One region of the Paenibacillus sp. 1-8 genome, then DNA from elsewhere that is predicted to be linked to it. Evidence: riboswitches for the same ligand, from Rfam matches in the RefSeq annotation. Region 1 holds a riboswitch; each other region holds the start of a gene.
What was found. A riboswitch is a leader RNA that binds a small molecule or an ion and turns the genes downstream of it on or off. The one in region 1 is predicted to bind glycine.
Positions count from the first base shown of each region.

Region 2: it holds a riboswitch for glycine, as region 1 does, so the genes downstream of both, gcvT (glycine cleavage system aminomethyltransferase GcvT) here and AC0WRU_RS18980 (alanine/glycine:cation symporter family protein) in region 1, are expected to answer to the same signal.
Region 3: it holds a riboswitch for glycine, as region 1 does, so the genes downstream of both, sdaAB (L-serine ammonia-lyase, iron-sulfur-dependent subunit beta) here and AC0WRU_RS18980 (alanine/glycine:cation symporter family protein) in region 1, are expected to answer to the same signal.

Region 1 is NZ_CM149995.1:4,140,289-4,147,510, reverse strand. Features, by position in the region: gene licT (BglG family transcription antiterminator LicT) at 1-757, opposite strand, end outside; gene AC0WRU_RS18985 (LacI family DNA-binding transcriptional regulator) at 992-1,963, opposite strand; glycine riboswitch at 2,377-2,453, shown strand; glycine riboswitch at 2,471-2,565, shown strand; gene AC0WRU_RS18980 (alanine/glycine:cation symporter family protein) at 2,725-4,143, shown strand; gene AC0WRU_RS18975 (radical SAM protein) at 4,354-5,709, opposite strand; partial or broken gene AC0WRU_RS18970 (NADH-dependent alcohol dehydrogenase) at 5,832-5,957, opposite strand; gene AC0WRU_RS18965 (carbohydrate ABC transporter permease) at 5,994-6,821, opposite strand; gene AC0WRU_RS18960 (carbohydrate ABC transporter permease) at 6,844-7,222, opposite strand, start outside.
Region 2 is NZ_CM149995.1:3,967,194-3,974,415, forward strand. Features, by position in the region: gene pulA (type I pullulanase) at 1-1,556, opposite strand, end outside; gene gcvH (glycine cleavage system protein GcvH) at 2,080-2,475, opposite strand; glycine riboswitch at 2,775-2,961, shown strand; glycine riboswitch at 2,962-3,058, shown strand; gene gcvT (glycine cleavage system aminomethyltransferase GcvT) at 3,139-4,239, shown strand; gene gcvPA (aminomethyl-transferring glycine dehydrogenase subunit GcvPA) at 4,359-5,714, shown strand; gene gcvPB (aminomethyl-transferring glycine dehydrogenase subunit GcvPB) at 5,777-7,222, shown strand, end outside.
Region 3 is NZ_CM149995.1:533,293-540,514, forward strand. Features, by position in the region: gene sdaAA (L-serine ammonia-lyase, iron-sulfur-dependent, subunit alpha) at 82-981, opposite strand; gene sdaAB (L-serine ammonia-lyase, iron-sulfur-dependent subunit beta) at 971-1,660, opposite strand; glycine riboswitch at 1,871-1,984, opposite strand; gene AC0WRU_RS02490 (DUF6359 domain-containing protein) at 2,198-3,802, shown strand; gene AC0WRU_RS02495 (ABC transporter ATP-binding protein) at 4,127-5,158, shown strand; gene AC0WRU_RS02500 (ABC transporter ATP-binding protein) at 5,136-6,062, shown strand; gene opp4B (oligopeptide ABC transporter permease) at 6,076-7,044, shown strand; gene AC0WRU_RS02510 (ABC transporter permease) at 7,084-7,222, shown strand, end outside.

The sequences.
Region 1 (7,222 bases):
TTTCCAAATACTCATTGATTTTTTGCGCACAGGCGAAAGCTTCGGTATACGTCTGCTTCACCTGGTTGTACAAAAATTCTTCGCCGCTGTGAATGACCTCTTTACGAATCACCCGCATCGCAAAATATTGCAAATGTGTCAAAAATCTCGAATAGCTAAAGGAGGACTCATCCAGCACAATACCGTAATGATACGTAATAATATTCAATATATGCTGAACGATTTCCGTCATTTTTAGCGTAGATTTCATTTCGTTACCGTCGATTCGAGCGTTCACCATATGCAATGCGATAAATCCCGCTTCGTCTTCGCCCAGCTTTACTCCGAGCGTATCTTCAATTTTTTGCAGAGCATCCAGCCCAACCTCAAATTCTTTCTTGTAAAAGCGTTTAATATCGTACAGCATCGCGTTTTGGAGCGCCAGCCCCTTTTCTTGCCGCTGTATGGCAAAATGAATATGATCGGTCAGCGTTAAATAAATATTGTCGCTTAATTCTGTATCCAGCACTTGCGTTGCATGGGTCACAATTTCATTAACGACCTCCAGATGGGATACGGGAATATCGTTCAGCAGCTCCGTTAATTTGGCTGTGAACTCGTTTTCATTTAATATGAAGATTTTATCTATTTTATGATCATCGACTTGGTCGCCAGCCACCTTTTTGAAGGAAATGCCTCTTCCCATTACGATGACCTCTTTGCCTTTATCATTTTTAGTCAACAGGACGTTGTTATTGAGCACCTTCTCAATAATCATTGAAGTTCCCCCCTCCCATCCTTTACCAATAAAAAATGCCCAAGCACAATTCAACACTATTGTTAGCAATAGCACTCAATTGAACTCAGGCATTGCCCGCATCACCGGTCACAATCCTTCGATATAGTGCTATTGTAGCACAAAAAAAAGCGATTTCAACATATTTTATTCTTATTCGACAAAAAACATTACAAACACAGGTCCTTTCGCCTAACCCCTCAGTTAAGCGTTACTCTATGTAGTCGTGCGTTCAATGAGGCTGTATTGCAGGGGGTGCAGCTCCATTTGGTGACCTACGAGCTGAGGGGAAAGCATGTAAAAAGCATTTTGTGCCTGAGCTGCAATCGGGTTCTGGATGGTCGTAATGCCCATAGTATGCGCAAGTTCCGTATTATCAAACCCGACAATCGCCAGATCTTCCGGCACGTTCAGCAGTTGTCTACGGGCTTCGCAGATGATACCAACCGCCACATAATCGTTGGAGCATAGAATAGCCTGTGGGAATTCGTCCCGATACTGTAACAAATCACGCACCACCTGTTCACCGTCACGGATGTTATAGATGGAAGAATAATTCCAATGCTGCAATACAGGAAGATTGTGCTGCTCCATAATATACGCATAGGCTCGTTGTCTGCTGTGGGTGTTGATACTGCGTGGGCGGCCAAAGGCATTGGCTATACGAGTATAGCCTTTTTGTATCAAGTGTTTTAGCGCTAGCATATATCCTTCATACTGGTCCATGGCGACGGAGCGAATATCGGTATGATCCATTCGTTGCCATGACACAATCGGGCCATACTTGCAATAAGTGCTTAACAAATCGGTATCATTTACACAGGAAATGATAACTAACGCATCAACTCTTTTTCTTTTCAGATCTTCGAAGGCCAGAAGCTCTTTCTTCTTGTCTTCTCCGGAAGTATAAATAATCGTTTGAAATTCGTACTGGCCCGCCACCTCTACAAAGCTGTTCAGAAATGCGAGAACAATTTCATTAATGGTTGAAGTGATAATGCCAATTTGAAGGGTCTGACCTTTGGATAAGGAAATGGCGTTCCGGTTGGGAACGTAATCCAGCTCCTGCATGATTTTTAAAATTTTGCTTCTTGTTTCCTGGCTCACATGGGGGGAATTGTTTAACACTCTGGATACCGTAGCTTTGGAAAAGCCAGCCAGTTTGGCAATTTGATCAAGATTCGACATGATGCTTCTCCTCACATAAGAAAAATACTTGATATGAAACGCGTTACAACGCTTAGGATGCTTATGAGGGCATTACGTCCATTTTATATCATCTGTCAATGCATTTCAAAAAAACAGTTCTTATGATGTGGTATTATTCTGGAAATACTTGCGATATCGTAAAGCTAAGCTTTAGGCCGTTTCCATGCCTCCCTCACTTGGCGTGTGAACACTCTCGATACTTGAAAGGTGTCTCTGATCTGAACATAGGGCAGATGATATCTGGTTGTACTTTTGCCACGATTGAGGAGATTTTGCTGACAATCTAAATATTGGAAAACGACTTTAAACAGCCTTGAAACGACTTCACAAATTTTTCACTTGTAAAAAGCTGAAAGTTTTCTGTATAATAAAAAACAATTTCATATGTCTGGTTGATGTTTGCGGGAGATGGAACGTAAGTTCCGACCGAAGGGGCAAAACTCTCAGGTGCTTGGGCTGATAACAGCAACAAGCGGGACCGTAAACGGACAGAACTCTGGAGAGACCCTTAATTGGGCGCCGAAGGTGCACCGCAGATATCATCTGCTTAAACTCTCAGGCAAAAGGACAGAGACGCGAATAACCTGTGACAGGGTATGCCCTAGGCTTTTTTATGAGCTGTTAGTGGCTGAATTCTGCACAAGATGGTTGTATTTTTTCGTGCCTTTAACCTCTCCAGGAGTCGAATCAGCGGATTTGACTCTTTTTTGTTTTTTAATATGCTGGAGGAGCGGGTTGAAATGAATTTGGTACATGTATTAGAAACGATTAGCAGTTGGATATGGGGTGCCCCTCTGATCATTCTCGTCATGGGAACAGGTCTGTGGCTGACCATACGTTTGAAAATGTTGCAGGTCTTTTGCCTGCCTCTGGCGATCAAGCTGATCGGCAAGGCCCCGAATGAAGGTAGCGGGGATGTCAGCAGCTTTGCGGCCCTGAGTACGGCGCTGGCGGCTACAGTAGGTACAGGAAGTATTGTCGGCGTCGCGACAGCGATAAAACTGGGCGGACCGGGTGCCCTGTTCTGGATGGTTGTTGCAGCCTTTTTCGGGATGGCGACGAAATATGCGGAAGGTGTGCTTGCGGTAAAATACCGGGTGAAGGATCGGAATGGACAATTTTCCGGCGGCCCGATGTATTATATTGAAAAAGGGCTTGGACGCCGCTTTAAACCACTGGCGATGCTGTTCGCCTTTTCCGGAATGCTGGTGGCGTTGTTCGGGATTGGAACATTTCCGCAGGTCAAAGCGATTGTATCCTCGACCGAAAACAGCTTTGGTGTTCCGCCGATTGTAACGGCATTGATCATTGCTACCCTTACGGGACTCGTTACCATTGGAGGGCTCAAAAGCATTGCCAAGGTATCGACCAAAGTCGTTCCCTTCAAAACAGGCTTGTACGTGCTGATCTGTATGATCGTACTGATTCGGTTCGCCGATCAGATTCCTGCCGCACTCGCGCTTGTGCTGCATTCGGCATTTTCCACGACATCTGCGACGGGTGGATTTGCCGGGGCTACAATTATGCTGGCGATGCGCAGCGGGGTAGCCAGAGGGATTTTTGCCAATGAGGCCGGATTGGGAAGCGCACCGATTGCAGCCGCAGCCGCCAAAACCAAATGGCCTGCGGAGCAGGGGTTGATTTCCATGACAGGTGTCTTTATAGATACGATGATTATTTGCGTGATGACCGGGTTGACGTTGCTGGTTAGCGGCGTATGGAGCGGTCCTACCGATGCGGGCTTGATGACGCAGCAAGCTTTCTCCAGCGCATTCCCGCTTGGTGCGGAACTGCTCACAATCATTCTGATTATGTTCGCGTTCACCACCATGCTTGGCTGGAACTACTATGGAGAACGTTGTGTTGAATATTTGCTGGGTGTCAAATGGATTAAGCCGTACCGTTATCTGTTCATTGCACTGGTTGCCGGAGGTGCGTTTATTAAGCTGGATGCGATCTGGTTACTGGCAGATATCTTTAACGCCATGATGGCCTTCCCGAACTTGATTGCACTGCTTGGCTTGTCGGGAATTGTAGTTGCTGAGACCCGTACCTATATGGATTCCCTGTATCCCAACAAGAAAAAGGGAATACTCGCAGGTGCCAGTGCAGGAGCAGCCATAGACATAGAAGAAAAAGGACAAACAGTCAGCTCGTAAAGAAACAACGAAAAGGGAGTGTCCCTCAGCCATTACAGGCTGGGAGGGCACTCCCTTTTTACGTTATAGAGCAGGATGAAGCTGGGGGATGCTCTATAGATATGTGTACTTAGCTTACTTTAGGATTAGCTCAAATTGCCGGGTACAGATTTGGACAGACGGCCAGTTGTAATCGCTGTAGGTCGTACAGCAGGACGAATAATCTTCATGTTATTTCACCTCCTCCGATTGGGATTGCAGCCACAGCGTACGCAAGGTTCGCTTGATCTGCCGTTTTTCATAGGAGCAAGGGCGGTTCCCTGTGCGCATCCGGTACAGGGGGCAATGATTCCCCTGACAGGCAGGTCGGAAAAAGCAGGCTTGGCACTTTGCGTCCGTTTCTTCACCTGAAGTGGTCCACAGTGCCATTTTATCGAGATCCAGCTCCATGCTCCCGTCCCCGTGAATCTGGCCCAACTGATTGTTTTCCTGATCTATGGCGACTGAGCATTTGTACAGCTTTCCGTCTGATCCGACAATCAGGGAATTGGGCTTGGCTGCATAGCATATGGCTCCTGTAGGGAGCAGGATATCCGAGATAAAGGAGCTGACAGTCAATCCCTGTGCAATGGCTGCTTCGTTAAACTCCCATATTTTACGGTCTTTCGTACGGTCGTCGCATACGGACAAATTCAGATCATTTTCGCCCCCCATACAGCCGACAGGCCGGAAAAATACTTTAAATCGGGGATCATCTGCAAACCATTCCGTAAGCTGCGGGATAAAGTCAGTGACGGCCTCCAGGTTACTGTTATCGAAGTTAACGCGCAAATTAATCTCAAACGGTCGTTGTACGTCTTTTAAAGAAAGAAGATTATCGACGATACGACGGAATGTACCGCCTCCGCCATGCAGCCCGCGTCGTGCATCGTGGACTTCCTCGCTGCCGTCCAGCGTAACCATGAATCGTTCCACACGCCAGTCCAACAGCTGCTCAAATCGTTCACGGGACAAATAGTAGCCGTTCGTCGAGATTTCTGCGCCATAGAGGACACCATGCTGGTCGCAGGAGCGAATAAAGGATTGAGATAGTTGCTCTATAACGTGCGGGGCCAGTAATGGCTCACCCCCGTGCCAGCTAATCGTGAGCTGCTGGAGCTTGCCAATTTGAGCTTGCTGCTGAATATAGGCTTCCAGTCCGGACACAACGTGATTCTTCATCGTCGCTCTCGGGAAGGATTCGTAGCAATAGAAGCAACGGAAGTTGCAGGCTTCGGTAGCGAGCAATACCAGATGCATACTATTCTGCTGCTGCACAGACTGATGTAATTCCTCTGCTTGTTTTAGCTCATCGGTTGCAGCATTGACCAGAAAGCCATGCTGTAGAAGCTGCTCCTGCAAGGAAAGGCTGCTTTCAGGCACAGGGTCATCCGGTCTGGCGTCGAGCAAGGCCACTACCTGCTGATTTTCCTCTGGCCCAAATACCGCGAGGGCTCCTGTATAGCTGTTGAACAGCATAAGCCCGCCATCATCCACTGCGGTTCGCGCATTAAAACGCGAAGGCTTCCATTGCACGTTCTGTGTCATGAATTCGTTACACATCCTTTGTAGTTGTAAATATTGTTCTGTGCTGATTTGTTCACCAGTCCGAAATGACAACTCTACAATGATGCCTTTTAGATGAAGGACTGGCAATGACACTCATCACGTTCCTCCAGCAGCTTAGGCGCAGTTTCAATGACGGTTTGCAGTACGGAAAAGCATATGCGGTCTTGCAAAGGGGTATTTTTGACATTGTGAAAATAGTGTTCAAACACGTGGCTCATCATATGATTTTCTCCAAAAATTAATTTGGTGGGATTCAAGTAAATCTAATCTTTGACCGCTCCGGCGGCAAGATCGGAAATAAACTGGCGGCTAATGAAAAGAAACAAAATGATAAGCGGCAGTACAGCCAGCAGGGTACCGGCAATGACCATCGCATAATCTGTATTGTAAATCCCGTTCAATTGGGACAGCGCAATCTGGAGCGTAAATTTGCGCGCATCGGTTAATACAATTAACGGCCATAAATAATCATTCCATGCTCCTATGAAGGTGAATGCGCCGAGAAAAGCGAACGCAGGACGTAGAATCGGGAGCGCCACATTCCAATACAACCGAAAAAGGCTGCATCCGTCCATCCGCCCTGCATCCAGCAGTTCCGTTGGAATGGATTCCTCCGCATACTGGCGTATCCAGAAGATACCGAAGGCATTCACCATCCCCGGAATGATCAGCGCTTTGAACGTACCTACCCATCCAAAGGTAGCCATCATGACAAAGGAGGGGACAAGCGACAGTTGGGAAGGGACCATCATCGTAGCCAGCAGGATGATGAATAATGCTTTTTTGCCCGGAAAATCAAATTTGGCAAATGCAAAACCGGCCAGTGAATCGAAAAACAGCACCAACAGGGTAACGGAGCTTGCTACAAAAAGCGTATTAAAAAAGGCTCCGGCAAAATCAATCTGCTGCAATACTCTCGTCACATTGCTCCAGAAGTGGCTTCCAAACCACAACTGTGGTGGAAAACGATAGATGTCCGAAGTGGTACGGCTAGCCATGACGATAAGCCAGTAAAAAGGAAACATCGACAGGATCATTCCCGCCAACAGCCCGGTATATAAAATAACGGATTTTACACGTGCCTGCATCATGCTGTAAACCCCCTTCCTGCCGTTATTTTTTGCCTTGTACGAGTTTCCAGTTCACGATGGAGAACAGGGCAATAATGAGGAACATGCCCCATCCGACGGCTGCACCATATCCAAAATAGTTGTTAATGAACGATTCACGATACAGATACAACACAATGGTCATGCCACTTGCTCCGGCACCACCGTCATTACCGACCAGCACCTGCGGCTCGGTGAACAACTGCATTCCGCCAATGGTGGACGTAATCACGGTAAACAGGATGACCGGACGCAGCATGGGAATGGTGATGCGGAAGAAAGCTTGCGCTCCAGTTGCTCCATCTATTTTCGCAGCCTCATACAGCACATGCGGAATACTCTGGAGTCCGGCCAGATAGATGATCGCGTTGTAGCCGGTCCAT
Region 2 (7,222 bases), 170 kb from region 1:
TTGCGTACGGTTTCATCCTCCAGCAATTCATGCTCATTCACGTCCCGGTACGGGTCTGCTTCCGCCACGGCTTGTTCGGCCGTTCTCCCATCCTGCGGCTGACCCTGCTCCCATTGTGGAAAACCACAGCGCTCCCGCAAATTCCGCACTGTCAAAATTTTATCCCACAGATTGAGATTATCGTGAGCCGTGACATAATTGACGGTCTCCGAAGGTTGAGCCGTAAAATCATGAATAGCTCCAAATGCACCTTTAAGCACCAGTTCCTCCTGATCCCATGCCCCCGTGGCAAAGCCACTTGCGGTACCATCACTGTCACCCTTAATAGCAGAACGGTAGTTGTCATTGAAGACGGCAAAGCCTTTGTCCCGTTGTGTTCCTTTTAACGTAAGCAGAGGCTGCGGGGATTCTCCCCCCGTCCAAGGCTCTCCATAGATAAGCAGATCGGGACGAACCTCAGAGCGAAGCTCCTGTGTAAGCTGCTCCACAGTCGGCGTATCAATCAGTGCCATCAGATCAAAACGGAAGCCGTCTATATGATATTCTTCTGCCCAATAGCGCAGTGAATCCTTGATATACTTGCGAACCATGGGGCGTTCGCTGGCCACCTCATTGCCCACACCCGAGCCGTTGGAAAGCTTCCCATGCTCATCCGTACGGTAATAGTAACCCGGTACAACAGGGTCGAACGGCCCTTTTTCCACCGAGAAAGTATGGTTGTACACGACGTCCATAATGACACCGATGCCAGCAGTATGCAGGGATTGCACCAGCAGCTTCAACTCCCGTATACGTGCCTCCGGGTCAGCCGGATTGGAAGAATAAGATCCCTCCGGCACATTATAGTGCTGGGGATCATAGCCCCAGTTATATTCCGTACCCTGTCCCGCAAAATCATTTACCGTATGGAAATCAGCTACCGGAAGCAGATGGACATGTGTAATGCCCAGCTCCAGCAAATGATCCAGTCCGATGCTGTTGCCCCCCGAATCTTTTAGTCCCGTATACGTAAAGGCTGCAAACTGTCCTTGTGCGGCAGATAAGCCTTTTTCTCCAGTATTAAAATGTGTATCCATTGAAAAATCACGCACATGAAGCTCATATATAATGGCATCCGTAGCCCGGGCAAGTGTGGGTCCAGTATCCTCTTTCCATCCGTCCGGATGGGTTTGAGCCAAATCAACGATTGCCGTGCGCTGTCCATTAGCTGATACCGCTGTCGCATAAGGGTCGGCGGCATAATGAAGTGTACGGTCTGCCCATTCCAGCCTGTACATGTAATAATACTTGTTCCAGTCGCCTTCCAGCTCTACGGACCATACACCACGCTCATCACGGCTCATCGGAAATTCCCGGCCACCGCTATGGTCCTGAACGTTACCTTCCTGATCGTACAATCCAGCGTTGTCATACAGCGCTACATGAACCTGCTTCGCAGTCGGTGCCCATACTTTAAACATGCTGCCCGCAGGCGTATAAGTAAGACCCAAATCATCGCCTTCATATGTGGGATATGTTGTGTGCTCAAGCTCCTTGAGTTGATTGAAATCAGACATTCCTGTTCACCACCCATTTCTGTACATCGGCTTTCAGCCTCTGTTCATCCATCATTTATGATGTTTACGACTTGTCAATATACCTCAGGATTTCACAGAAATCCTTACCTACTAGGCTATCAAAATAAGACAAGCTTGAAAAGTCGGATGATTTCAAATACGGATGCTGCTTTCATTTCACACGCACACTCCATTTTATGACAAAACTATGAACAGGCTACAGCAGCAGCCCTCCAAGCACCCTAAATAATTCCCTTTATCCCTTCACATGCATGTTAAAAACCGCCAAAAAATCAGGATAGCCCAAATTGCTGGTAGGCTCATCGAGCAGCAGGAGCGGAGCATCATAGGTACAATTTATGTACGAAATCCATCCTCTAAACAAAAGGAAAACACGTAATTACGCTCGCAAAAAAGACAGCAAAAAATAGCCGCTATGCCAATTCATCGCGACTATTTTTATACAAAATCAAGCGGACAAACACCGCCCTTATTCAGTTATTTAATCTACTTTGCCCCATTATTACTCATTGGCAGTCAACTGCTCGTACTGATCCGCAGACAGCAGCTTGCTTAGTGCTTCCTCCAGATCTTCCCCAATCTTCACTTCGATCATCCAGCCTTTTTCGTAGGGAGATTCGTTCACCAGCTCAGGCGTACTTTCCAACGCTTCATTCACCTTCAACACCGTTCCCGTTACTGGAGCGAACAAGTCGGATACTGTCTTTACCGATTCAATAGTACCAATTTCCGTCCCCTGCTCAATCGCTGCTCCCTCCCCAGGCAGCTCCACAAAAACGATATCGCCCAGTTGATGCTGTGCAAAGTCCGTAATACCGATTCGTACCGTTCCATCCTTTGTACGCTGAACCCATTCATGTTCTTCCGTGTACCACAATTGCTGCTTCACTTCACTCATCCTGCTCCGCCTCGCTTTCATATGGATTACATCGTTTCCCTACCCGTCTATGACAGGTTAAGATTATGACAACTAGAACTATCATGTCAATAATACTAACAAAAATATTTCTCATTACTCCATATATCTTTCTAACTAAAAATACGACAGATTATAACAAACGCTTACATATCCTTATTTATGAATAAAATGTTTTTAATAATATTTTTCATGACATTTTTGTTGACATTTCAAATAAATTTGCGTATTAATGGGTTATAACAAGTGCTTTTGGCAACACCCGATAATTGGAAACGCGGATGAACGTGGAGGGAGAGACTGCCAACACTCGCATCGCTGTTGCCACCTGTAAAACAAGGCAGCAAGCGAGTCGGATCAAGCTGTTACCGGCAGGACCGGATGACGTATAGCTGATCAGAGGCAGCGCCGAAGGAGTAAACCTGCACCGCAGGTGAATCTCTCAGGCAAAAGGACCTCTGCCGGACGCATCTCTGGAGAGCATTCGCTATACAGGCGGATCACCCAAGGGGAAACCCGGTACACGCCGGGGTAACTCTCAGGTATCAAGGACAGAGCTGAAAAAAAGTGTGTGGACTGCCGTTCATACGTTTTTTTCGGCCTGTCTTTTTTGTTTAGCCGATCACACCGGATAGGAGTGGAAAAATGACTAATTTGCGAAAAACGCCACTGCATTCATCCTACAGCACGCTGTCGGGGGTTCGTTGCATTGATTTTGGCGGCTGGGAGCTGCCTGTACAGTTCAGTGGCATTCAAAAGGAACACGAGGCCGTCCGGCAACGTGCGGGATTATTCGATGTATCGCATATGGGTGAATTCTTGATCGAGGGCCAGGAAGCCGAAGCATTTCTGCAACAGGTGACGACGAACGATGTCAGCCAATTGGAGCCGGGCAAGGCCCAATATTCACTCCTGTGTTACCCGGATGGAGGTGTAGTAGACGACCTGCTTGTCTACTACAAAGGGCCGGAGCGTTACATGCTTGTTGTGAATGCCTCCAACATCGATAAGGATTGGGATTGGCTGCTTCGCCATGCGCCTGCATCCGTTCATCTGGAAAACGTATCAGATGCGGTGGCACTGCTGGCGTTGCAAGGACCTGAGGCTGCGCGTATTGCCGCAGCCGTGACAGACACGGACATTACAAAGCTGGCCTCCTTCCGATTCAGCGAGGATGTGCAATTGTTCGGAGCAAAAGCGCTCGTCTCCCGCACCGGATACACGGGGGAAGACGGCTTTGAATTTTATGTGCCTGCTGCGAATGCACCGGCAGTGTGGGACGGATTGCTTCGCATCGGTGAGCCGTATGGTCTGGTTCCCGCTGGACTTGGAGCCCGGGATACACTGCGCTTCGAGGCGCGGCTGCCGCTGTACGGACAGGAGCTGTCCGCCACGATTTCACCGCTGGAAGCTGGTTTAGGCTTCTTCGTCAAGCTGAATAAGGGAGATTTTATCGGCAGAGAGGCTCTGCAACGCCAGAAAGAACAAGGCATTCCGCGCAAGCTGATCGGGCTGGAAATGCTTGACCGTGGCATCCCGCGTGCTCATTACCCCGTGTTCGCGGAAGGACAGCAAATCGGCGAGGTCACAACTGGAACCCAATCGCCCACCTTAAAACGTAATCTGGGTTTGGCTCTGGTGGACAGCCGCTTCAGTTCCCTATCCACGTCGCTGGAGGTCGAGATTCGTGGCAAGCGCCTGCGCGCCGAGGTGGTAGCAGCACCCTTTTATAAACGTCCACACTGATTTAAACGCTCGTCTTACTATAACTATCGTGATCCGTTACTAACCGCTGCCCAGTTGGCAATCATTTATTAATCGTTTTACGTTTTTACGATCTTGTTGGTTGAAAGGAGCCAGACCCAATGAAACAGCATCGTTATCTTCCTATGACCGAGCAGGATCAAGCTGAAATGCTGCGCGTGGTCGGCGCATCGTCCATCGACGATTTATTCAGCGATATTCCTGAGGTGATCCGGTATAAGGGGGAGCTGCCCCTGTCTTCTCAGTTAGACGAAAGAGCCTTAACCCGCCACTTATCAGGACTGGCCGGGCAAAATGCCAATACAGACACGCACGCCAGCTTTCTCGGCGCAGGGATTTACGATCATCATATTCCATCCGTCATCCAGCATATCACTTCACGCTCGGAATTTTATACAGCCTACACCCCCTATCAGCCAGAGGTAAGCCAGGGCGAGCTGCAAGCCATCTTCGAATTTCAATCGTATATATGCGAATTAACAGGCATGGCTGTAGCCAATGCCAGCATGTACGACGGAGCGACTGCGCTGGCAGAAGCAGGCTCATTGGCTGCCGCTGCCACCCGCCGCAAGCAGCTTATCGTATCGCGGACCGTCCATCCGGAGGCACGTCAGGTGTTGGCGGCCTATGCACGCGGGCTGGATTTGGATGTCGTGGAGATCGACTGTGCAGATGGTGTAACTGACGTGAAGGCATTAACGGCGGCCATATCAGAGCAGACGGCGGCAGTTTTGGTCCAAAGCCCTAATTTTTTCGGGGCCGTGGAAAATCTGAAGCCGATGGCTGACCTGATCCATGCCCACAAGGGTCTTATGGTTGTCAGCGCCAATCCGCTGGCGCTGGGCCTGCTGGAAGCGCCCGGTAAGCAGGGCGCGGATATTGTCGTAGGAGACGCGCAGCCGCTCGGCATCTCCTCCTCCCTCGGTGGCCCAACCTGTGGTTACTTTGCCGTTTCTCAGGCGCATATGCGCCGTATCCCCGGACGTATAGTGGGCCAGACCACAGATCGCAACGGTAAACGCGGCTTCGTGCTGACCTTGCAGGCACGGGAGCAGCATATCCGCCGGGAAAAGGCCACCTCTAACATATGCTCCAATCAGGCGTTGCTCGCCTTATCCGCCTCTGTGTATTTGTCCGTCATGGGTCGACAGGGCATCGCGGAGGTAGCCGAGCTAAACTTGCACAAAAGCCGTTACGCATTGGAGAAACTACTCGGCTTGAAGGGCGTGACTGCCTCCTTTACTGCACCCACCTTTAACGAGTTTGCCCTGCGGTTACCTGAGGGTACCGATATGAATAAACTGCAAGCCGGACTGCTTGCTGCCGGATTTATCGGCGGCTACGATTTAGGGCGGGATTATGAGGAATATGCAGGTCACATGCTGATTGCCGTGACAGAGCAACGAACAAAGGAAGAGATCGACCAATTCGTGCACACCTTGGGGGGATTGCTATGACATACACTACCGGACTAGATCAGGGTACACCGAATCCAGAAGTCGAATCCAGTCGAAACCAGATGAAAGAGCATGATCAGGCGCTCATTTTTGAATTGAGCAGACCGGGCCGTATCGCCTATTCTCTGCCCGAATGCGATGTTCCCCGCCGTCCGGTGGCAGAGCTTTTGCCGGATTATGCGCAGCGCAGCGAGCCTGCGGCATTGCCCGAGGTATACGAAGTAGACGTTATTCGACATTATACCGCCCTGTCACGGCGCAATTTTGGCGTGGACAACGGATTTTATCCGCTCGGCTCCTGTACGATGAAATATAACCCCAAGGTAAACGAGGATGTCGCCCGTTATGCAGGCTTCGCCAAAATCCATCCGTACCAGCCAGAGGACAGCATCCAGGGAGCCATGGCGCTACTCCATACGCTTCAAAACGATCTGGCCGCGTTAACCGGCATGGATGCCGTCACCCTTCAGCCCGCTGCGGGCGCCCATGGCGAATGGACCGGGCTGATGATGATCCGCTCCTACCACGAAGCACGTGGTGAGCGGCGAACCAAGGTGCTCGTGCCGGATTCCTCGCACGGAACGAACCCCGCCAGCGCCGCTGTGGCAGGCTTCGAAACGATCACCCTCCCCTCCACACCGCAGGGGCTGGTGGATCTGGACGCGCTGCGTCAAGCCGTAGGCAACGACACCGCTGCGCTTATGCTGACCAACCCGAACACGCTCGGGCTGTTCGAGAAGCAAATCGCTGACATTGCCGCAATTGTGCATGAAGCGGGTGGCCTGCTCTACTATGACGGCGCGAACTCCAATGCCATTATGGGGATCACCCGCCCCGGGGATATGGGCTTTGACGTGGTGCATCTCAATTTGCACAAAACGATGAGTACCCCACATGGCGGGGGCGGTCCCGGCGCGGGACCTGTCGGGGTAAAGCAGCGGCTCATTCCGTATTTACCAAAGCCGCTTGTCGTGCGTGATCCGCAGGGTATGTACCGCTGGGACCGGGAGCAGGGAGATTCCATTGGACGGGTCAAAGCCTTTTACGGCAACTTCGGCATTCTCGTCCGTGCCTATGCCTATATCCGCAGCTACGGCCCTGACGGCTTGAAGAGAGCATCCGAATGTGCCGTACTTAATGCCAATTATATGATGCATCGATTGGCTCCTCATTTTGACATCCCTTATCCGGGGTATTGCAAGCATGAATTTGTGATGTCCGGGCGCGGCTTGAAGAAATTCGGAGTGCGTACGCTTGATGTTGCCAAACGATTGCTCGATTTCGGCTACCATCCGCCTACGATTTATTTCCCGCTGAATGTAGAGGAATGTATCATGATCGAGCCGACAGAAACGGAAAGCAAGGAGACGCTTGATGCCTTCATCGACACCATGATTCAAATTTCGCGGGAAGCGGAGGAAACGCCTGAATTGGTGCTAAATGCTCCATATACCACTCCGGTCACGCGACTGGACGAAGCAACCGCAGCTCGCAAGCCGATATTGAAT
Region 3 (7,222 bases), 1.8 Mb from region 1:
AACCTTTTCACCTTTATGTGGCTGGACAGACGGCAGCTTCTCTCCCGATCTACATGCGGGAGGAGGTTTACCGCTTAGAAGCTACGACTTATCCTTCTTGGCTGGTATGTTGCGTGTAAGCGACTCCGTCAGACGCTTGCCGGTCGGCGTTTGGGCCAGGCCGCCTTTGGCGGTCTCGCGGTGCTTGGACGGCATCGCGCTGCCGACTTCGAGCATCACGTCGATGACTTCGTCAGACGGGATGGCGCTGCGCACACCCGCCAGAGCCATATCCGCAGCGGCAAGCGCGGTCACGGCTCCCAGCCCGTTGCGCACGATGCAAGGAATCTCCACGAGCCCGGCGACGGGGTCGCAAATCAGGCCGAGCGTGTTCTTGAGCGCGAGGCCCACTGCATGAATGGCCTGTTCTGGCGTACCGCCGCGCAGCTCGACCATAGCGCCTGCAGCCATCCCGATGGCTGAGCCAATCTCGGCCTGACAGCCTCCCTCCGCACCGGAGATAAAGGAATTGTTGGCGATAACGTAGCCAATCGCTCCAGCGGCGAACAGTCCGCGCACCATATGCTCGTCATCCCAGCCAAACCGCTCCTGCGCGCTGATGAACACGCCGGGGATGACCCCGCATGAACCCGCGGTAGGCGTGGCAACAATGCGACCCATGGACGCATTGACCTCCGACACGGAGAGGGCGTACGCCATGGCGAGTGCCGAGGCATCGCCGGAGCAGGTTTCCCCTGCGCGCAAATATTCCGCCAGGCGCTTGCCGTCGCCGCCCGTCAATCCGCTGCGGGATACGGTGTCCTGTGTTTGCCCGCGATGAACGGCTTCCTTCATGACTTCATAATAATCAGCCATTTGTCGGAAGATTTCTTCCTCCGGTGTGTTCGTTTCTTGTACCTGTTCCTTGATCATCAGGCGCCCAATCGTAGTGGATTCCTTGGCGCACAAGGCACCTAATTCATGCAGATGGCTAAACCGCATCGGATTCAGCTCCTTTTTTCAAATTAATCATTTTGATTTCATACATATGAGGCAAAGCCCGCAGCTCGGCAATTAATTCAGCCGGAGCGGGGCTATCGGTTTCAATAGCAGTGAGCGCTTCGCCATCCCGGCCTTTGCGATCCACGTGCATGTAGGCAATGTTAATGTTAGCTGCACCCAGCGCCGAAGTCACCGCGCCCAATGTTCCGGGCTTATCCGAGTGAAGAAGCACCAGCGTAGGCAGCTCTCCGGTCAGATTGACCCGGAACTTGTTAAGCTGCTGGACATGAATGCTGCCGCCGCCGATGGAGGAGCCTAGCAGCGTGCGCTGTTCTTCACCCTTCCATAGCTCGAAGCGGACCGTGTTCGGATGGGGGGCGGGCAGTCCGCTGACAGCGAACTCTACTTCCATCCCGGCTTGCTCTGCACATTGCTCCGCATCCGGAATCCGGTGGTCGTCTGTATCGTAATTCAGCAGTCCGGCAATGAGTGCCAGGTCTGTGCCGTGTCCCTTGTACGTATCGGCAAATGAGCCGTACAGCGTCAGGCGGGCACGGTCAGGTTGCGTACCAAGCCAGTGTCGGGCAACGCGTGCGAGCCGCACTGCGCCTGCGGTATGCGAGCTGGAGGGTCCAGTCATAGCCGGACCGATAATGGAAAATACATCTTTGAAACGCATGGTGTGGCCCCCTGTATGTTTGAATACCATAGTATATGGTGTTGCCGCGCCCTTGCGCGGGTGTGACAGTTTCTAATGCTAACGCAGCATGTAAGCACAAAAAAGGACAGGATAAGGAAATTTCCCTTATCTCTGTCCTCGTTACCTGAGAGTTTCGTGCGGTGTACTACCGCCTTACCCCTTGGGTGGCTTGCGCTCTCTCCAGAGTTGCGTCAGATGGCGATACATGGACCTGAGAGATTATCCGCCAGCCGGGTGCTGGCGTCTTGCTCCTTCGGTGCCGCCGGGATGTGCTTCCCGGACAGACTCTCCCGTCATCTTCATTCGCGTATACCGTTCAACATTTCCTCCTAAGCGTAATGTATGCCATGCCCGGTGTCAATCACAGGTTGAAATTTTACATAATCAGGTACCTTCTCAATAAAAAAGATTAAATTTTACATAATTATGGATGAAAACAGGAAGGAATTAGAAGGTTGATAGCTAATCTGATAGAGGACAAGCTAATTTATGGAATAATGGGAGGGACATTTACGTATGGTAAAAGGTTTCCGGTTCACAGGTTCACGCTTAAAAGGAATGCTGCATCTGGCGGCAATCGTATCACTGCTGGTAGGACTCTTCGTTCCATTCGGCCAGGTCAAGGCAGAGGGCGCGTTGACGGTAGCGGAAGCGCTTCAGCGTCAAAGCAGCGGAGGTACGGTGACGGTAGAAGGCTACGTCGTAGGACATGCCACCGGATCGAAAACGGCTAATTTCTCTGCCCCGTTTGCAAACGATTTTAACGTACTGATTGCGGATCAGGCGAGTGAACGTAATACGTCTAATCTGTTAAATGTACAACTGACATCCGCGTATAGAGGAGCATTCGGGCTGTCAGGCCATCCTGAGCTGATCGGCAGTAAAATTCGCGTGACGGGTGCGCTCGGTGCCTATAACAATTTTGGCGGCGTGAAAAGCCCAAGCGCTGTGGAGCTGGTAAGCGGAAGCGAGCCTGGAAATCCTGGTGATCCGGGCGAACCTGATCCTGGTACCCCGGGTCAACCCGGTACGACATTACCGGATGGAAAAGGCAAAAAAGTACTGTTTGATAATACGCACGCACAGACAGCCGGAGCAGCAGATTGGGTTATTGATGGAGCCTTTTCCGATTTTGCGGGCGGACTGCGTAATGCAGGTTTTACCGTGGACCCGTTGAACCGTTCCATTCCTTTTACCTATGGAGAGCAGGCTATAACGTATGACAAGCTGCGTCCATACGATGTGTTCATCATTGGTGAAGCCAATGTTGCCTTTAAGGCATCCGAGCAGGCCGCACTGGTGCAATACGTGAAGAATGGAGGCAGCATTTTCTTCATTTCTGACCACTATAACGCTGACCGAAACAAAAACCGTTGGGATTCCTCCGAGGTTATGAACGGCTACCGCCGTGGAGCCTATTCCAATCCGGCCAAAGGCATGACTACAGAAGAAGCTGCATCACCAGCTATGCAGGGATTAACCAGTTCCGACTGGCTGGCGACGAACTTTGGCGTTCGTTTCCGCTACAATGCACTTGGTGACGTGAACGCTACGGACATCGTAGCGGCAGATCAATCCTTTGGCATTACGAAGGGTGTACGTTCGATTGCAATGCATGCTGGTTCTACACTGGCGATTATTGACCCGACCAAGGCGAAAGGAATCGCTTATATCCCTTCGGGCACGAACAAATGGGGCAATGCTGTGGACCAGGGAGTTTATAACGGCGGGGGTCGTGCGGAAGGACCTTATGCCGCTATCTCCAAGGTGGGCCAAGGCAAGGCAGCGTTTATCGGCGATTCTTCGCCAGTTGAGGATGCCACGCCGAAATATGTTCGTGAGGAAAACGGACAGTCGAAGAAGACGTACGATGGCTTCAAGGAAGTGGACGATTCCACCTTCCTGGTACAGACGGTCCAATGGCTCGCATGGAAGCAGGACTATACGAAGCTGTCCGATGTGGCAGGCCTGACGCTAGACCAGCCAACACAGCTGCTACCGTTCGAGGAGCCTGCGGCTTCCACGGAACCGCAGCCTGAGCCTTGGGCTGCTCCGGCAGCGGGCTACAAATGGTACGATCCAAGAACGTTCAAATCCGGCTCCTATGGAGCGGCCTCGTAACTAACGAAGAGAGCACAATTTGAGCTGGACCAGCCAGTCGCTTGATCCCTTTAAGGGGGTCAGGCGGCTTTTTTTGTGCTAAAAATTAACCTGTGGTTGGTTATTTCATTATATTTTGTGCCAGAAAGGTCGCGCTGCTGCTGAATCATTGGTTTTACCAATGATGGTGATAGTCTAATCTTAATTGATATATCCATATACTGGTGATAGGATGAATTCAAATTATTCCGACTAAATCAGTGTGTAATGTTTATGAGAGGTTTAACATCAAGCGTGGCGTGCATTAGCAGGACAAGGCCATGGAGAATGGAGGAAGCATATACATTGAGTAGCGAGCCGGTGTTGGAGATCAAAGGGTTAACGGTATCTTTTCGCATTAAGGATCAATATTACCCTGCAGTTGACCATCTGGATCTGACGGTCAACCCCAATGAGGTGCTGGCTGTGGTCGGGGAATCCGGCTGCGGCAAAAGCGCGCTGGCGCTTTCGATAGCACAGCTGCACGATCTGGAGCGTACCCGCGTGGAGGGACAGATTCTTTTTAAAGGCACGGATCTGAATCGCCTCTCTACAGGGCAAATGAACAAAATCCGCGGAGCAGGCATCGGCATGATTTTTCAGGACCCGCTGACCGCGCTGAATCCGCTAATGAGCATTGGTAAGCAAATTGAGGAAAACCTTGATTATCATACGACCCTCTCTACGAAGCAGAAAAAGGTACGTGTGCTGGAATTGCTGGACAGTGTAGATATTCCGAATCCCGTACGTGTATACGACCGGTATCCGCATGAGCTGTCAGGGGGGATGCGGCAGCGTGTGATGATCGCCATAGCCATTGCTTGTCGTCCTGCCCTCATTATTGCAGACGAGCCGACTACAGCGCTCGATGTAACCATTCAATCTCAAATTCTCGACTTGCTCAAGCAGCTTCAACAGGAGACTGGAAGCGGCATTATCCTGATTACGCACGATCTTGGCGTTGTGGCAGAGGTGGCGGACCGCGTAGCGGTCATGTATGCCGGAGAAATCGTGGAAAGCGCCAATGTTTTTGAATTGTTCCGACAGCCACAGCATCCGTATACGCGTTCTTTGCTCGCATCCATGCCGGGATCGCATACCAAGGGAGAACCGTTACACGTCATCGGAGGAATCGTCCCTTCCTTGCAGGATATTCCCCGCAATAGCTGTCGCTTTGCTCCACGTATTCCCTGGATTCAGCATGAGGCACATGAGGATCATCCTTATTTAAGTGAGGTTTCTCCCGGGCATTGGGTCCGCTGTACATGTTATCAGCATTTTCATTTTGAAGATGAGGCAAAGGGGGAAGCAGCTCATGGCACTGCTGGAGCTAAATGATCTGAGAGTCCATTATCCGGTGCGTGGTGGTTTCTTCCAGCGTGTGGTCGATCAGGTAAAAGCGGTGGATGGTGTGTCCATCAGCATTGAGGCGGGTCAGACGTACGGGCTGGTGGGAGAATCCGGCTGCGGCAAAACGACCACAGGCAGAACGATTATCGGGCTGAACAAGCTGACGAGCGGGCAGGTTCTTTTTAACGGAAATGACCTAACGGCCTTAAGCCGTAACAACCGCCATCCGCTGCGGAGAGATATTCAGATGATCTTTCAGGACCCGTATTCCTCGCTGAATCCGCGTAAGCGTGTGCTGGATGTCATCGCTGAGCCGTTGCGGAATTTTGAAAGGCTGAGTAGTGAGGAAGAACGCCGAAAAGTTCAGACGCTGCTGGAAAAGGTCGGCTTGAACGCCGATGCGGCCTACAAATATCCGCATGAATTTTCCGGGGGACAGCGACAGCGGATCGGCATTGCGCGTGCACTCACATTAAATCCAAAGCTGATCATTGCCGATGAGCCGGTATCAGCGCTGGATGTGTCCGTTCAGGCACAGGTGCTTAATTTTATGAAGGATGTGCAGCGGGAATTTAATTTGACGTATTTGTTCATCAGCCACGATCTCGGTATCATCCGCCATATGTGCGACCAAATCGGGATTATGTACCGGGGCCGTCTGGTGGAGCAGGGAAGCGAACAGGATATTTATGAGCATCCGCAGCATTTGTATACCCAGCGGCTCATTGCGACTATTCCGAATATAGATCCCGCCAAACGGCTGGAAAATGCTCAAAAAAGGCGAGCCCTGTTGTCCTCCTATAAAACGGAGCTGCCCAAACATCTGGATGAGAACGGTAAGCCGTTTGCGCTAAAAGCGGTAAGCACGTCCCATCAAGTCGCGCTACCATAAGGGGGTACAGAATATGTGGAAATTTACACTGCGTCGGCTGCTGACCATGATCCCTCAGTTGGTTGCTTTGAGCATACTTATCTTTTTTCTGGCGAAGGCCATGCCGGGGGATGCCCTGACAGGACTCATAACCTCGACACCCAATTTGAATCCGGCGGCGTTGGAGGAGCAACGGCAAAAATTAGGGCTGAATGATCCGGTGTGGATACAATATGGCAACTGGCTTGCCCGATTGGTTCACGGGGATTTGGGAAAATCTTATGTACATAAAATCGGCGTCACCGATCTGATCGGTAGCCGTCTGGGGAACACGTTCTTTTTGGGCGTAGTGATCCTGATCTTGACGTATCTGATCGCGATTCCGCTCGGTGTACTTAGCGGTCGTTATCAGCATAGCCCGCTGGACAAAACCGTGGTGGGCTATACCTATCTCAGCTTTGCGACTCCCTTATTTATACTCGCGTTGCTGCTGCTGTACGTGTTCGGATTCAGGCTTGGCTGGTTTCCGACCAGCGGCAGTGTGGATGTGGGCGTAGAACCGGGAACCTCAGCATATTACATCAACAAGGCTTACCATCTCATATTGCCAGCGGTTACAGGCGCATTGCTCAGTACAACGGCAACGATTCAGTATTTGCGCAATGAGGTCATTGACACACGACTGAAGGATTTTGTGAAAACGGCGCGTTCCAAAGGGGTACCCGAGGGGAAAATCTATTCCCGCCATATTTTCAAAAATTCGCTGCTACCGATTGCCGCCTTTTTGGGCTATGACCTGACGGGAGTGATTGCGGGCAACATTTTCCTTGAATCCATCTTTGGGTATCCAGGGCTGGGGCAGCTATTTCTCCAGTCCATCACCCAACGTGATTTTTCAGTCGTGACCGCGCTGGTGATGATTTCCGGCTTCCTGGCATTATTGGGGACCCTTTTGTCTGATGTCATCCTGAGCAAGGTCGATCCCCGCATTCGGATCGAATAACGAACAACTTCAGAGGAAGGGGAGGGATGTAAGGTGTCCATGCAGGTGGAGGAGGTTTTCACGCCGGAGATCATTCGCAAGTCACCATCCAGCTGGTCTGTACTGCGCCGCGAGCTGGTGCGTGACAAAACGGCGCTGGTGTCCATCGCGTTTGTGGTCTTGTTTTTGCTCTTTATTT